2 regions of the Atlantibacter sp. MEI4A-1023 genome follow, and region 2 is predicted to be linked to the other one. Evidence: predicted binding sites of a transcription regulator. Region 2 holds the regulator's gene; the other holds the start of a gene.
The links. The regulator ArgR, encoded in region 2, controls arginine synthesis, uptake and breakdown. The targets are predictions, from matches to a motif close to ANTGAATAAAAATACANT.
Positions count from the first base shown of each region.

Region 1: the regulator ArgR is predicted to act here: its motif matches at 2,438-2,455, upstream of argC (N-acetyl-gamma-glutamyl-phosphate reductase).

Region 1 covers NZ_CM149568.1:4,543,693-4,548,118, forward strand. Annotated here, with positions in the region: gene ACVV26_RS21545 (argininosuccinate synthase) at 1-501, opposite strand, end outside; gene argB (acetylglutamate kinase) at 528-1,304, opposite strand; gene argC (N-acetyl-gamma-glutamyl-phosphate reductase) at 1,312-2,316, opposite strand; gene argE (acetylornithine deacetylase) at 2,503-3,654, shown strand; gene ppc (phosphoenolpyruvate carboxylase) at 3,925-4,426, shown strand, end outside.
Region 2 covers NZ_CM149568.1:477,605-482,030, reverse strand. Annotated here, with positions in the region: gene degS (outer membrane-stress sensor serine endopeptidase DegS) at 1-228, shown strand, start outside; gene mdh (malate dehydrogenase) at 285-1,223, opposite strand; gene argR (transcriptional regulator ArgR) at 1,646-2,116, shown strand; gene yhcN (peroxide/acid stress response protein YhcN) at 2,476-2,739, shown strand; gene yhcN (peroxide/acid stress response protein YhcN) at 2,836-3,102, shown strand; gene ACVV26_RS02345 (barstar family protein) at 3,158-3,436, opposite strand; gene ACVV26_RS02340 (NAD-dependent succinate-semialdehyde dehydrogenase) at 3,466-4,426, opposite strand, start outside.

The DNA.
Region 1 (4,426 bases), 660 kb from region 2:
CTCTTTCAGGTAGTCCAGCAGCGCTTCACGGGAACGCAGGTTCCACTCACGCCACGGGGCGATGACTTTCAGGTTGGGGACCAGCGCCGCCCAGGCGGATTCAAAACGCACCTGGTCGTTGCCTTTACCGGTCGCGCCGTGGCACAGCGCATCTGCGCCCACTTTAATCGCCACATCCGCCAGCGCCTTCGCGATCAGCGGGCGCGCCATAGAGGTACCCAGCAGGTAGCTGCCTTCGTACAGCGCGCCGGTTTGCAGCACCGGATACACGTAATTTTTGATGAACTCTTCACGCGCATCGACCACATAGCACTCGCTCGCGCCGGTGCGCAGGGCTTTTTGCTCAACACCTTTCAGATCGTCACGGTCCTGGCCGATATCCACCACGCAGGCCACCACTTCGCAACCTTCATAGTTTTCTTTCAGCCATGGAATGATCGCGGAGGTATCCAGGCCGCCGGAGTAAGCGAGAACAACTTTTTTGATGCCGTGGTTTTGCATTTTCTTTTTCCTTTTTGAAGCTTTAATTAGGCTAAGATCCGGGTGCCGATGGCTGTCCCGTTAAACAAAGAAGGTAACTGCTCGGCATGGCGCCAGGAGGCGATATCCACCGGGCGGCCCAGCGTGCGCGCCGCGTCCAGCGCCGCATTCACTTTCACCACCATACCATCGGTGATGATGCCCTGGGCAATCAGCTGTTCGGCTTTTGCGGCAGTCATCTCAGCAATGCGCTGCCCTTTGCCGTCCAGAATGCCGCTGACGTCGGAAAGCAGGATCAGATCTGCACCGAGGGTGGCGGCCAGCGCCGTAGCGGCCTGGTCAGCGTTGACGTTCATCAGCTCGCCCGCCTCGGTGACGCCGATAGAGCTGACCACCGGCATAAAGCCAGCGCCCAGCAGGGTCGTAATCAGTTTGGCTGAACCCGGTTCGGCTTTGCCGACGTGGCCAAGTTCATCATCCAGTTGGCTCACTTTTACGCTGTCGCCATCGCCGAGATACAGGCCCACCGCCGGCAGTTGATGTTTCTTCGCCCAGGCCAGCAGCGTTTTGTTGGCGCTGCCCGCCAGCGCACCGGTGATGATGTCGATCTGATCGGCTGGCGTAACGCGCAGGCCATTTTTCTTTTTCACCGGCAGATTGAGTTTTTTCATCAGCTCGTCCACCACGCAGCCGCCGCCATGAACGATTACCAGCGGGCGCTCGTGGGTCTCGCGATAATTCACCAGCGCGGTGAACAGACGTTCCAGCGCCTCTTCGCTATCCAGCAGTACGCCACCTAATTTGATAATTAATGGATTCATTATTGCACCGTTAAATAAGTGACTGAGTTTCAGCGAAGCCGAAACGAATATTGGCACACTGCACTGCCTGCGCCGCAGCGCCTTTCAGCAGGTTATCTTCCGTGGCCACCACAATCAGATGCTCGCCCTGAACAGCGAAACCGATATCGCAGAACGGCAAGCCCACCACATTTTTCAGCGCCGGAACGCCCTTCTGATACAGACGCACCAGCGGTTTATCACCGTAGGCGTCATTGAACGTCTGCGCCACCTGTTCAGCCGTCACGCCCGGTTTCAGGCGGCAGGTGATGGTTTCTAAAATCCCGCGCGGGAAGTTGCCCAGATGCGGAGTGAAAATGACCTGCGCGCCCAGATGGGTCGCGATTTCCGGCTGATGGCGGTGGGTAAATACGCCATAGGGTTGCAGGCTCACTTCGCAGAAGCTGTTAGACATCGCGGCTTTGCGCCCTGCGCCGCTCACGCCGCTGGTGGCGTTGATCACCGGCCACTGGGCCAAATCCAGCAGATCGTTGTCGATCAGCGGCTTGAGCGACAACTGCGCCGCCGTCGGGTAGCAACCCGGCACGGCAACCAGTTTGGCTTCTTTCAGCGCGTCGCGGCCCCACTCGGCCAGGCCATACACCGCCTGCTCCAGCAGTTGCGGATGCTGATGGGTGAAACCGTAGAATTTTTCGTAAAACGCCGCATCGTTCACCCGGTACGCGCCGGATAAATCGAACACCACACAGCCTGCGTCAAGGAACTGCGGCGCCAGGTCGTGACTCACTTCGTGCGCCGTCGCCAGAAACACCACGTCAACGCCCTGAGTGAACTCGCTGATGTCAGACATCGGCATCAGCGGCATATCAACAATGCCTTTCAGTTGAGGATGCAAATCGGAGAGTAATTTTCCTGCATCATTGCTTTGCGCTGAGACCGTCAATGCGGTTATGTTCATATGTGGATGGCGATTGACATAGGTCGCGAGCTCTGCGCCGGTATAACCACTGGCGCCAACAATCAGCGTATTCAACATCGGGGCTGTTCACCTTCTTTTATCGTCACGAGAAGTTACCTGGGGCAAAAGCGCCTGCTTCTGCCACGTTAGCGAGCGTTTTCAGGAGGCTGCGCGATGCGGTTCCTTTTTGCTCACCGTTAATGTATTTTTATTCACTTAATTTGCATGAATATTGATACTATCACGACCTAAGGTATGTCAACAGTGAAAATGAAATTACCGCCGTTTATCGAGATTTACCGCGCATTAATCGCGACTCCGTCCATCAGTGCGACCGAAGCCGCGTTAGATCAGAGTAATGCGTCTTTAATCAATTTACTGGCGTCCTGGTTTGGCGATCTGGGTTTTAACGTAGAAGTTCAGCCGGTTCCAGGAACCCGCAATAAATTCAATATGTTGGCGAGCATCGGCCAGGGCGCGGGCGGATTACTGCTGGCAGGCCACACCGACACGGTGCCGTTTGACGACGGACGCTGGACGCGCGATCCCTTCACCCTGACCGAGCACGACAACAAGCTGTACGGCCTGGGCACCGCCGACATGAAAGGCTTTTTCGCCTTTATTCTCGATGCGCTACGTGACGTCGACGTGACGCAACTGAAAAAACCGCTCTACATTCTGGCGACGGCGGATGAAGAGACCAGCATGGCGGGGGCGCGCTATTTTGCCGAAACCACCCAGCTGCGCCCGGACTGCGCGATTATCGGCGAACCGACCTCTTTGCAGCCGATCCGCGCGCATAAAGGGCATATCTCCAGCGCGATTCGGGTACTGGGCCAGTCGGGCCATTCCAGCGATCCGGCGCGAGGCGTCAATGCCATTGAACTGATGCATGACGCCATTGGCCGTATTCTGGAGCTGCGCGATAACCTGAAAGAGCGCTATCACTATGACGCGTTTACCGTGCCGTATCCAACGCTCAACCTTGGCCACATTCACGGTGGTGATGCCGCCAACCGCATTTGCGCCTGCTGCGAGCTGCACCTGGATATTCGCCCGCTGCCGGGGATGACCCTTAACGATCTTAATGGATTGCTGGAAGAAGCCCTGGAGCCGGTCAGCAGCCGCTGGCCGGGCCGCCTGAACGTTGCAGAACTGCACCCGCCGATCCCAGGCTACGAATGCCCGCCGGATCATCATCTGGTGAAAGTGGTGGAAGCGTTGCTCGGCGCGCAAACCGACGTGGTGAACTACTGCACCGAAGCGCCGTTTATTCAGACGCTCTGCCCGACGCTGGTGCTTGGCCCCGGTTCCATTAACCAGGCGCATCAACCGGATGAATATCTGGAAACCCGGTTTATTAAACCGACCCGTGAACTGATTACCCAGGTTGTTCATCACTTCTGCTGGCACTGATCTGCATCACCTTCCTGTCACGTCGGAGGGTGACTTTTGTCACATTTCCATAAGTAACGCTTATCTGGCACGAAATGAATTAAATTTCGTGAATTGTCGCGATTTATTGGTTTGCTGAAGCGATTTCGCCGCAATTGACGAATGGTGGTTTACGTGGCTTTATAAAAGAAAAGACGTAGTTCAAGTCCGAAAGATTTCGGGGGCGCTGCCAACGCGGCTGTGGTTCGAAATATTGAGGACATATACATATGAGATGGGGTGTCTGGAGTAATGAACGAACAATATTCCGCTTTGCGTAGTAATGTCAGTATGCTCGGCAAGCTGCTCGGGGATACCATCAAGGATGCTCTCGGAGAGAACATCCTTGACCGCGTAGAAACAATCCGCAAATTGTCGAAGTCCTCACGTGCTGGCAATGAAGCAAATCGGCAAGAGCTGCTGACCACGCTGCAAAATCTGTCCAACGATGAGTTACTTCCGGTGGCCCGCGCCTTTAGCCAGTTTCTGAACCTGGCCAATACCGCCGAGCAATACCACAGCATCTCTCCCAAAGGGGAAGCCGCCAGCAACCCGGAAGTGATTGCCCGCACGCTGCGTAAACTCAAAGACCAGCCGGACCTGAGCGAAGCGGCGATTAAACAGGCCGTAGAGTCGCTTTCCCTGGAGCTGGTGCTGACCGCACACCCCACTGAAATCACCCGTCGTACGCTGATCCACAAAATGGGCGAAGTGAATAACTGCCTGCATCAGCTCGACCATAAAGATATCGCCG
Region 2 (4,426 bases):
GGGATTATCGTCAACGAAGTGACCCCGGACGGCCCGGCGGCGCATGCCGGTATTCAGGTCAATGATGTGATCGTCTCAGTAAACAATAAACCCGCTATTTCGGCGCTGGAAACCATGGACCAGGTGGCGGAGATTCGCCCCGGCTCGGTCATCCCGGTGGTGGTGATGCGTGATGATAAGAAACTCACGCTACAGGTCACCGTTCAGGAATATCCGGCGACCAACTAACAGACGAAAAAAAACCGGAACTGATGTTCCGGTTTTGCTTTCAGAATCCACGACGATTATTTGTTAACGAACTCTTCGCCCAGGGTGATGTCTTTTTTCAGGGTATCCAGCATGCCTTCCAGCGCCTGCTGTTCAAACGCGCTCAGGGTGCCGATACTTTGACGCTCTTCAATACCGTTTTTACCCAGCAGCAGCGGCTGAGAGAAGAAACGCGCGTGTTCGCCGTCGCCTTCTACATAGGCACACTCAACCACGCCTTTTTCGCCCTGCATTGCGCGAACCAGAGACAGACCGAAACGCGCCGCCGCCTGGCCCATCGACAGGGTTGCCGATCCGCCACCCGCTTTGGCTTCTACCACTTCGGTGCCCGCGTTCTGAATACGTTTGGTCAGGTCAGCCACTTCCTGCTCGGAGAAGCTCACGCCTGGGATCTGGGACAGCAGCGGCAGAATGGTCACGCCAGAGTGGCCGCCGATCACCGGGACTTCAACCTCGGTCGGCTGTTTGCCTTTCAGTTCCGCTACAAAGGTGTTGGAGCGGATGATATCCAGCGTAGTCACGCCGAACAGTTTGTTCTTATCGTAAACACCGGCTTTTTTCAGCACTTCCGCTGCGATAGCAACAGTGGTGTTTACCGGGTTGGTGATGATGCCGATGCACGCTTTCGGGCAAGTGGTGGCAATCTGCTGCACCAGGTTTTTAACGATGCCCGCGTTGACGTTAAACAGGTCAGAGCGATCCATACCCGGTTTACGCGCCACGCCTGCGGAAATCAGCACCACGTCTGCGCCTTCCAGCGCCGGAGTCGCGTCTTCGCCGGAGAAGCCTTTGATCTTCACCGCGGTAGGGATATGGCTTAAATCAACCGCGACGCCGGGGGTAACCGGTGCGATGTCGTAGAGGGAGAGTTCTGAACCTGAAGGCAGTTGGGTCTTGAGTAGAAGGGCAAGCGCCTGGCCAATACCACCGGCCGCGCCGAGGACTGCAACTTTCATCCTAAACTCCTTATTATGATTTGCAATTAAAGTGCCGTTACTCCTTTGGTGGCGACCATGATTATCCAGGGCGGAAGTCATTACAATCTTTTCACCTTCAGATTGAGAAGTCATACCGGCTCTTTATGGCACAGACCTCACGCACATCAGGAAAATAGCCGGATCGCTACCGAAGCAACATATCAACAGGCGGTTACATTACACCCTCTTCATTCATCAAAACAACATCATTTTTATAACAATTGATTTACTTAATGGCTTATTTTCGAGTCGTGACGCAGGCATGTTCTCCAATAACAAAATTTGATAAAATCCGCCGCTTTCATAACATTATTTCAGCCACATTTTCGGCCTGGGATTTGCATAAAAATTCAGATAAATGCATAATAATGTTGTTTCTTTGGCCAGATTGTAGGTGACTTATGCGCGGCTCGGCAAAACAAGAAGAATTAGTCAAAGCTTTCAAAGCGTTATTAAAGGAAGAGAAATTCAGTTCTCAGGGAGAGATTGTCCAGGCGTTGCAGGACGAAGGTTACGAAAACATTAACCAGTCCAAAGTCTCTCGCATGCTGACCAAATTCGGTGCGGTGCGTACACGCAACGCCAAAATGGAGATGGTCTACTGCCTGCCAGCGGAACTGGGCGTACCAACCACGTCCAGCCCACTCAAAAATCTGGTGCTGGATATTGATTACAACAATGCGGTGGTGGTGATCCATACCAGCCCGGGTGCGGCGCAGCTGATTGCGCGTCTGCTCGACTCGTTGGGTAAAGCAGAAGGTATTCTGGGCACTATCGCCGGGGATGACACTATCTTTACTACCCCCGCGAGAGATTTTTCGGTTAAAGAACTCTACGAAGCCATTCTGGTACTGTTCGAACAAGAACTGTAAGCCTTCTCTTCTACCGCCGCGCCCGCGGCGGTTATTATTAAATACCCCCTTTAATTTCCTCTCCAGCCGTTACGTCTGCGCGCTCAACGTTACATAGTCATTACATCTTTTCTAAAAAGCACAAATCATCAAATTTACCTATTTTCATGAATTTATTAGCATTATTTTTTATAAACGCACTAAACGTTAATTTTTTATAACGACAGGGAATAAAAAATCCGTTTCTGGAAACAAAGTTTCATTGTAAATAATTAGCGTGGTATTAATTTTCAACGTTATTAGTGTATACTTGATTTTGTGATGAGGGTCACGAAATGAGACCCCAAAGATAAAGATAAAAATACGACGAGGTAACGATCATGAAAATCAAATCAACCGTAGCCACCTTAAGCCTACTTTCAATGCTCTCCTTTGGCGCTTTTGCCGCAACGTCTATCGACGCGCAACAAGCCCAGGGTCGTCAGTCACTCGGCACCGTTACTGTCTCTTCCGTGACCAGCTCACCGATGGACATGAACGAAATGCTCGATCAGAAAGCGCAGGAAAAAGGCGCATCCGCCTACCGCATTATCGAAGCGCATTCTGGCGACGAATGGCACGCCACTGCTGAGCTGTACAAATAAGCATTAACCCTGTTTCACCTGCATACATACATTCATTCTGTGGTCCGTACAGTGACTTCGCCTGCCGACCACAGAAACTCAAACGAGGAAATGACGATGAAAACCAAATTTACCCTTGCTGCAGTGACTCTGGCTTCCCTGATGGCTTTTGGCGCAAACGCCGCCGTACAGCAAGTTAGCGCACAGGATGCCCAAAACATGCAATCTATGGGCACCATCTCTGTTGCCCAGCACGGCAGCTCGCCGATGGATATGCGCGAAGCGCTGGCTGAAAAAGCCGATCAGAAAGGCGCGACCGCTTACCGCGTTATTGAAGCGCGTACCGGTGATACTTGGCACGCCACTGCAGAACTGTATAAATAAGAACCTCGTCGTCGTGTCCGACGACTTGCCCCAGTTCGCCTGGGGCTTTTTTCGGTCACGTGGAATGACGAATATTGAAGCGGAGTTGGCCTTCCAACTCCTCTTCTGCTTCATCAAACAGCAAAATCAGCGCGCCAAACCGCCGACGGTTCTCTTCCGATAAGTGAACAAATTCAATCTCCAGCGGCAACGGCAAATACCCTTCCGTCACCACCTCCCACAAGCTATCCAGATTATTCACCTGCTGCTTCGTTAACCCAAACGACCGGGTAAAGTCGCGATAAAAATCGGCCTGATCGGTGATTTCATCAAAGTCAAAAGTGTAGATTTGCATTGTTTGTCACCCATCGGTGTGGTCACAGGTTAGAGCCCGCCGATATGCAGGGTTTTCACTTCCAGATATTCGTCCAGCCCCAGTACCGATCCTTCGCGCCCCAGCCCGGATTCTTTCACGCCGCCGAACGGCCCCAGCTCGGTAGATACCGCGCAGTCGTTCACGCCGATCATTCCACTTTCAAGCTGCGAAGAGACGCGGAATACCCGCTGTAGATTCTGGGTGTAAAAATAGGCGGCCAGGCCATACGGCGTATTGTTGGCGCGTTCAATCACCTCTTCTTCGCTGCTAAATCGGAAGCAGGCAGCCAGGGGACCAAAGGTCTCTTCCTGGGCAAGTTTCATGTCATCGGTGGCATCAATCAGCACCGTCGGCTGCCAGAAGTTGCCGCCAAGATCGTGCGCTTTCCCGCCTGCCAGCGCTTTCGCGCCTTTCGCAAGCGCATCTTCCACATGCTCGCGGACTTTATCCACGCCGGCTTTCTCAATCAGCGGCCCGACAATCACGCCCTCTTCCAGACCATTGCCCACTTTCAACTGCTTCACCGCCTCGGCCAGTTGGTTCACGAAGCGGTCATAGACGCCATCCTGAATAAAGAAGCGGTTAACGCTGACGCACACCTGCCCGGCGTTACGGAATTTATTGGCGATCGCGCCTTTCACCGCCGCATCAATATCCGCGTCGTCAAACACGATATACGGCGCATTGCCTCCCAGCTCCATGGAGACTTTTTTCATGGTTTCCGCCGCGTTGCGCACCAGGGTTTTACCCACTGCCGTCGACCCGGTGAAAGAGATTTTGCGCACCTCATGGCTTTCCATAATGGCGTCGCTGATTTCTGATGTTTTCCCGGCTACCGCATTCAACACGCCATCCGGAATGCCCGCTTTTTTCGCCAGCGCCAGCAGCGCAAACGCGCACAGCGGGGTGTTATTGGCGGGTTTAATCACGCCGGTACAGCCTGCCGCCAGCGCCGGACCGAGTTTGCGG